One region of the Bacillus cereus group sp. BfR-BA-01383 genome, then DNA from elsewhere that is predicted to be linked to it. Evidence: riboswitches for the same ligand, from Rfam matches in the RefSeq annotation. Region 1 holds a riboswitch; the other holds the start of a gene.

Region 1 (4,188 bases):
TTTACTTCATGAATACGAATTTGCGCCATTAGAAACGCCTCCTTGAATTGATAATAGTTTTATATGAAATTGGAATAAAAACTCATAAGCTTCTAATCTTTTCTTTGCATCAAAGCTATCTCGGCCCCATACGGTAATACCATGGTTACGGATTAATATTGCTCCCGAATCTCCTTGTATATGCTTTCGGAAGTTTTCTCCAAGAGTTGGGATATGGGCATGGTTTTCGATAATAGGAATGTGAATCGTTGCACCTTCTTCCCAAATATCAAGAGCTTTAATAATTTCTTGATTTTGAAGGGTGACTGCATCACTATACAAATTTGTGATGACATTGTTATCAGTTGTATGAATGTGAAGTACGCACCCGGCATTCGTATTGTTATAAATATGTGTATGCAATATTGTTTCTGCTGAAGGGCGTAATTCAGTCTCTAATACGGGAACTCCTAAATGATCTACTAATAGAAAATCATCTGGAGTGGTTTTTGTTTTATCTTTACCGCTTGCTGTAATAAGAAAAGTAAGTGGCTCGTGACTAACCTTTATAGAAATATTACCACTTGTTGCTGGAAACCAATTTCGTGTTGTTAACTCTTTTTTGATCTCGCTTAAGTCATACCATTGACGAAAAAGTTGTTTCATAATTTCACCTCCAACAAATGTTTTAATTCAGCTTGAACATCCTGAAATGTTTCAAACGGTGTATAAGCAATACGATTTTCTTCACATTTGGTAATAAGAAAGTCGCGGGCAAATACTTTATCCGCTTGTTTCGCAGCTTGTAAATCAGTAATTGAATCTCCAATTACAATATGGAAGTCATTTGTATCACTTAATTTACGGATTAAAGATGATTTACATAATCCGCAATGATTTTGACAGTGATGATCACAAGGGTGAGGCCAATTAACTGTAATGCATTCGTTTGAAAAGTCTGTTTTATTACAGTAAATTTGCTCTTTTGGAATAATTCCTTGTAAGAGTGGATAGACGAAGAAATCCATTCCGCCTGATATTACGTAAAAAGAAATATTATTTTCATTTACAAATTGTATAAATTCACGAAAGCCACTACGAATTTCAGCAGTTTCTTTTAAAAATTGAATCATATCATCGTGTAGATTAGTAGGTAGCAATTGGAATAATTGAGAAACACCTTCTTGAATAGATAGCTCTTGTGATAAAATTCTATTCTTTACTTCTTCTGCTTCTGGTGGTGCGAATTTTTCCATAATGGACATAATGTTATCGTTATTTGTAATCGTACCATCGAAATCACAAAACACTTGAATACTCATAATTTCACCCCATGTGAGGGATTTCCCCATATTTGTAGTGCGCTATGCAAATTTATTTCATCTACTTCATGGAGTGGTTTTCCTTGCAAAGTAGCTTCAATTGCAGCACGGAATGCTTTGCCACCGCCCTGCGCTCCATTCGGATGCCCATGAATCCCACCGCCAGCATTAATAACAACATTTTTACCGAAATCTCGTAGAATAAAGGGAACGAAACCAGGGTGAATACCAGCAGATGGAACGGAAAAACTTTTCTTGAAAAATGCATCGTCTTCAGTTAAATATTTTGAGATGGTAAGAGCCTCTTCTTTTTCTAACGCAACGCTGCCATATGGAGAGGGGAATAAAGAAAAATCAGCACCAGCATAACGAAGCAGCTTTCCAAGTAATAGTGGAGACGAGATCCCATATAACTTGGATGCTGAATAAGCACCACTTACAGCAGGGTGTGCCATGATAGGAACTGGGATTTCGTCATCTTCTGCAAGTGATTGTAGTACATCTAGTCCGTAAGCAAATACGTTAAATAATAGAATATCAGCACCAGCTTGTACTGCACGTTTCGCATTTTCTTTTAAATCAAAAGTTCGTCCTGTTAAATTTACGGCATATAACGTTTTATGGCCGTGTGTTTCATATACAGATTGTAAAACTTCTTTTCCAGATACAATTCGCTTTGTTAGTGGTGTTAATGAATTCTCAAATAAAATTTCATCATCTTTTACGATATCCACACTACCACTTGCTTGATCGCGTAATTGCGTTTTTAAATATCCAATATTTCGTCCAATCATGCCTTTAAAAATACTCATTAAAAGAGGACGGTCATACACTTGTAAAAGGTTTCGAATGCCATCTACACCAAATTTCGGGCCAGGAAAATGCTTTTTTAACTCATCTGAAAAAGTTAAATCAATTAATTTCACTTCGCCATCAAGTGATAGCTTTCCGAATGTAGTTGTTAAAATCGCTGGTAAATCTGGACTGAAGTTTAATAATGGGTATTCTATTTTAATAATCCCGCGTTTTACTTTTTTACGTAGATACGAATTGATATGTTCTTGTTCATCTAATTCCTCAATATGAATGACATTGCCTTTATGTTGTTTTAATTGTTCTTGCAATAAGTGTGGCAAATGAGTCCAAGAGCCAATTGTTAAACCGAGTGCAATTTGCTCAGCTTTTTTTTCTAAGTTATGTGAATCGTCATGGATTAAATACGTCGCTATAATTCCGCTCATTGTTATAACCTCCTAGTTAAATAAAAAAACCTCTCAGCTAAGGAGAGGTTTTTTTACAACCAGCTCCTTATCTGTCAGCGTAATGCTGCGAGAATTAGCACCGTGTCTACGATTGTAGATCGGTTGCCGGGTTTCGTCGGGCTCGTCCCTCCACCTGCTCTTGATAAGAAGTATTTAGAAATGTTTAAATTTTTAAGATAACTGAATTTTGTCAGATATTTTTTATGTTGTCAACGATTTTTTGAAAAAATTTAATTTATCAATTCGATGAATTGCTTCTCGTAATCTATCTTCTGTATGCAAGAGACCAACACGGACATACCCTTCGCCATGCTCACCAAATCCAATACCAGGAGCAACTGCAACGTGTGCTTTTTCTAGTAAAATATCAGAAAATTGCTCAGATGTATATCCTTCTGGTACAGGAAGCCATGCGAAGAATGATCCTGTTGGAATATCAACATTCCAACCAATTGAGTGACAAGCTGAAATAAGAGCATTTCTCCTAGATTCGTAACTATTTACAAGATCTGTTACACAAGACTGTGAACTTAATAGTGCTTCGCGGGCTGCGTCTTGAACTGCACCAAAAATACTAACATACATATGATCTTGCAATAGGTTAATTGTTTCGATGACACTTTCATTCCCGACTGCAAAAGCAATACGCCACCCAGCCATATTGAAAGTTTTTGATAATGTGTAAATTTCAATTCCTGTATCTTTAGCGCCATCTGCTTGCAAGAAACTAACGGGTCTTTGACCATCAAACCCGATAGCACCGTAAGCAAAATCATGAACAACTAATATATTATGTTTATTAGCAAAATGAATGGTTGCATCAAAAAAATCTTTTGATGCAGTAGCGCCAGTAGGATTGTTTGGATAGTTTAAAAACATTAACTTTGCGCTCTCCGCAATAGAGTCATCAATTTTTGTATAATCCGGTAAAAAATTATTTTCTGCAATAAGCGGCATTGTTTCAAAGTGTGCCTTTGCTAAAGCAACTCCGGATAAATAATCTGGATAGCCTGGATCTGGAACGAGAATAGTATCACCAGGGTTTGTAAAACAAATTGGTAATTCTACTAATCCAGCCTTTCCACCAAACAAAATAGCAACTTCAGTTTTTGGATTTACTACTACATCATATTCACGTAGATAGAATGTTGCCACAGCTTCTTTTAAACTTTCATGTCCGCGAAATGGCGGATATTTATGATGAATGGTCTTTTCGGCAGCATCTTGTAAAGCTTTTACGATATGCTGTGGTGTTGGTTGATCTGGATTACCTTGACCTAGATTAATAACATCGTGACCAGCTGCAACGACTTTGTTAACTTTTGCAACAAGTGAAGCAAAAAATTGTGTTGGCAATGATGTTACTATCTCAGAAGGTTGAAATAATTTCATACTTTCCACCTCTTTTGAAAGTTGTTACAATTCTAGTGACAAATGATATAATCTTTCCAGTATTTTGTAAAGAAAAAAATAAGAATGGGGCTGACAAAATGAAAGTCGCATGTATTCAAATGGATATTGTCTTTGGAGATGTAGAAAAAAATATTGAGAACGCTAAAACTAAAATTAGTGAAGCGATGAAGGAAAGACCAGATGTTATTGTTTTACCAGAACTATGGACAACA
Region 2 (4,188 bases), on a different contig from region 1:
TTTATAATGATAGTAATCTTGTCCAGCTGTCGGTTCATCTAATATGATAAGTTTGGGATTTGTGATTAATACAGATGCGATAGTTAATCTCTTTTTTTGCCCGTAGCTTAATGCCTGAATTGGCCAATTACGAAATGGATATAAACCACAGATTTTTAACGATTCTTCAGCTCTATATTTAACTTCTTCCTTAGAAAACTTTTTAAATTTCAAAGAAAATGAAACTTCTTCTAACACAGTAGGTTGTGTAATCATATGATTTGGATTTTGCATCACATAAGATATAATTTCCCCACGTTTACGAATAGACCAAGAACTGATAGTTACTCCATCTAACAAAATTTCTCCATCTTTTATTTTATTTATACCAATCAGACTATGAGCTAATGTTGATTTCCCTGCTCCATTATGTCCCAACAGCGCTACAATTTCTCCTTCGCATATTGATAGACTTACATTTTTTAATACTTTTTGTTTATTAGGATATGAAAATGACAAATTCTCTACTTTAAGTAATTCCTTGTTTTTAGTATTACTTTTTAATACAATTTGCTTATTCATCCACTCTTTTATAACGCTATAGATTCTTTCCTTGTGAAGATTTTCAAGTGGATATATTACGTCATTATTACTATCAAAATGTAATCTCTTTAGTGCTTCGATGTAAATAGGCTCTCGTAAGCCAATACGAGGTAATATATTTGATGCCAAAATCTCTTCTGGTGTCCCTATCGCAACAACTACACCTTCATCAATTAAAATAATTTTATCCACATCCAGTTTTAAAATTTCTTCTATTCGATGTTCAATAATTACAATTGTTTTATTATATTGTTTATGTATATCTTTAATAAGTTCGATTGTATGTAAGCTACTTAGCGGATCTAAGTTTGCTAACGGTTCATCGAACAATAATATATCGGCATTTGTTGTTAACAGACCTGCTAGAGAAACAGTTTGCTTTTGGCCTCCTGATAATTCATGTGGACTTTGTTTATGAAAAGTATGCATCTTCACCTTTGTTAATGAGTCTGCAACAATCCTTTTCATATCATGTTGATTTACACATTCATTCTCTAAATAAAAAGCTACATCTTCTTCTACTGTAAGGCCAATAAATTGAGCATCTTGATCTTGCAAAATTGTTCCTACATATTTACTCTGTTCAAAAATACTGCCTTCCCTCGGGTCTTTACCAGCAATTAAAATGTTACCCGTACTAATCCCTTCATATGAAAATGGGATTAGCCCATTGATACAATGAGCTAACGTCGATTTCCCTGAACCGCTTCGTCCAGCAATTAGTACTTTTTCGCCAGAATTTATATGAAATGTAATGTCTTTTAAAGTAGGCTGCGCAGCATGCCCGTATTGAAAGGTAAAGTGTTCAAACGAAATAATTGGTTGCATGTTAACATCCCTACTTTTCAATTTTTAAATGTGTATGTTTTTTATTTGATTTAGCCAGACCAATTGTAATCGGTAATCCAAGAACTAAAAATACAATAACATCCGAAATTGTTGCTCCTAGTACTTGTATAACAATTTTGTCAAACGGTTCTCCCATCACAATAATATCGAATGCTCCAGCAAATATAATAGCAATGACAATACCAACTAACCCAGCAATTGCTAAATAAGAAATATCCCCCTTACTATACGTCCCGTTTTTCACACTAAAACCAGTTCTTTTTTGAATGAGACCCATCGCAAAACCAATAATTCCTGAGCTAACTACCCAGCCCCACCAAATACCCCCGCCAGTGATCGTATCTGTTACGGTATGACCGATAAGTCCTATTAACAGTCCAGCCACTGGACCAAATAATGCACCAAAAATGGTTAATATAGCTAATCCAGGTTTAATAAATGTATTTGGTGCAATAGTAAATCCCCAAAGTCCTAATATCCCGTATAAGGCTGATCCGATTCCGATTGCTACTACTAACTTTGTTGATAATTTGTTCATTTCAATTCTCCTCTCATATTAGTAAACTTTTATTACTCTATATTTATTTAAAAAATGAATTATGCATCGACACTCCCTTTCTATACAATAAAAAATGACCTCTTACATAAGAGGTCATTTTCTTTCACGTTCAAGAATCCTCTTATCTTGCAAAAAACACATCGTGTCCTCTGCGGAATTAGCACCTTCCTATGAAATTACATAGGGGTTGCTGAGGTTTCTTAGGGCCGTTCCCTCCACCTCTCTGGATAAGTATTAATTTGTAATTCGTATTATGGCACCAATAAGAGTGATTTTCAATACTTTTCTAATTATTTTTATTTTTCGTTAAATAATACACCTAAATCATTGTATTCTTATCGGAATTATGAAATAATGAATTCAAAATTGTTACGGGAGGAATGTATGATGAAAGTAATTGGTTTAATTGGTGGACTAAGTTGGGAATCTACATCACTATACTATAAACATATTAATACACTTACACTCTCTCAATATGATCAAAATGCTAAACTTGTCTTATACAGCATGGACTTTGGTGAAGTAACTACTTTATTACAAAACCATCAATATGAAGAAGTGAAAAATGAATTAGTCACAGTTGCAAAAAAAGTTGAAAAATCCGGTGCTGACTGTTTATTAATGTGCTCAAATACGGTGCATTTATTTGCTGAAGAAGTAGAAAATGCAATATCCATCCCGCTTCTTCACATTGGCGATGTAAGTGCTAAAAAAATGGTAGAACACAATATAAAACGTATCGGACTTTTAGGGACGAAACAAACGATGGAACAAGATTTCTATAAATCACGACTAGCAAATTATAATATTGAGACAATCATTCCAAATGACGAGGAAAGGACTTTTATCCATCATGTTATTTTAAATGAATTAAGTAAAGGAATTATTTCAGAAACATCAAAAGAAAAGCTATTACAAATTACAAACTCATTAGTTCAAAATGGTGCGGAAGGTATACTACTCGGTTGTACTGAAATACCTTTGCTCATTTCCCAGAACGATCTAACAGTTCCTGTATTTGATACTGCTTTTTTACATGCAAATACTGCTGTGCAGTTTGCTGGATAATAAAATAAAAGCATAAAAGTGTGCCCTCTATGTTTTTAATTGTCCAATCTATTAATTTAAAAGAGATTCCATAACTGTAATTGCTTCTTTTGATAACCTATTTGCTGCTTCAAGCTCTGTCAGCCTTTGTGCTAATAAGCTGTTCTTTATCATACGGTATTATCACAAATGGAACATTAGGTTGATAAATAATTGTCAGTCATCAAAAAAAGCATCTACAAAAATAGATGCTTAACCGTGATAAGGAGTGTTCTGTGAGGTTAGGATAAGCTTTTCAGCTTGTCCTATGCTATCAATATATGATTTAATTTATAAAACGTGAATAGTTAATAGAATTATTTTATGCCTCTTTTCTAATCTATTTCTATATTAAAACGTCCCTAGTTTATATACATACTAGAAACGATTCGTACTTTTTAATTCTCTACTTTTGTCGCTTCCCCAGTTAACCGCTTACTTTTCAATTCAAAATAAGCATCTAAAACTTCTTTTCCAATATCAGAGTTAATACCAGATTTATCATTTATAACCCACGGTACAACGACAGAAAATGCTATTTCTGGATCATCATATGGCGCATATCCTGCTAATGTTAAGTTATAGCATTCTCTACGATCGCCTTTCTCATTTCGCCCAATATCACTTTCTCCACCGTATACCGTTTGTGCGGTCCCTGTTTTACCAGCTGGTTTATACGATGCTTTTTGGAACGCTCTTACTCCCGTTCCATCCCCTTCTTGGAATACCTTTCTAAATCCTTCTTTTACTTGATTTATATACTCCTCTTTCATATCTACTTTATTTAAAACGACTGGTTCTATTGAATGCATCACTTTACCAACTTCATCTTTTTGAACGGTTTGTTCTCTAATCTCTTGAACAATTTGCGGTTTCATTCGATAACCGCCATTTGCGATAGTTGAAATATATTGTGCAAGCTGAAGTGGTGTATACGTATCATACTGTCCAATCGAATAATCTAATAAGAAACCAGGCTGATTATCTTTTCTTCCAATTTGTCCCGCAGTTTCATTCGGTAAATCAATACCAGTTTGTACGCCTAGTCCAAATTGCCTGAAATAATACCTCATTTTATCAAAGTATTCTTGTTTAATATCTAGTGAACTATT

What was found. Region 1 has a riboswitch for S-adenosylmethionine ahead of mtnW (2,3-diketo-5-methylthiopentyl-1-phosphate enolase). Riboswitches for the same ligand answer to the same signal wherever they lie in the genome.
Region 2: linked by a shared signal. The riboswitch ahead of MR065_RS09105 (ECF-type riboflavin transporter substrate-binding protein) and the one ahead of mtnW (2,3-diketo-5-methylthiopentyl-1-phosphate enolase) in region 1 are both predicted to bind S-adenosylmethionine.

The regions. Positions count from the first base shown of each region.
Region 1 is NZ_JAKUFP010000001.1:102,481-106,668, reverse strand. Features, by position in the region: gene MR065_RS00595 (1,2-dihydroxy-3-keto-5-methylthiopentene dioxygenase) at 1-29, opposite strand, end outside; gene MR065_RS00590 (methylthioribulose 1-phosphate dehydratase) at 7-645, opposite strand; gene MR065_RS00585 (2-hydroxy-3-keto-5-methylthiopentenyl-1-phosphate phosphatase) at 642-1,301, opposite strand; gene mtnW (2,3-diketo-5-methylthiopentyl-1-phosphate enolase) at 1,298-2,542, opposite strand; SAM riboswitch class I at 2,607-2,712, opposite strand; gene MR065_RS00575 (pyridoxal phosphate-dependent aminotransferase) at 2,765-3,955, opposite strand; gene MR065_RS00570 (carbon-nitrogen family hydrolase) at 3,970-4,188, shown strand, end outside.
Region 2 is NZ_JAKUFP010000006.1:175,781-179,968, forward strand. Features, by position in the region: gene MR065_RS09100 (ABC transporter ATP-binding protein) at 1-1,410, opposite strand, end outside; gene MR065_RS09105 (ECF-type riboflavin transporter substrate-binding protein) at 1,421-1,969, opposite strand; SAM riboswitch class I at 2,109-2,224, opposite strand; gene MR065_RS09110 (aspartate/glutamate racemase family protein) at 2,375-3,058, shown strand; gene MR065_RS09115 (peptidoglycan D,D-transpeptidase FtsI family protein) at 3,475-4,188, opposite strand, start outside.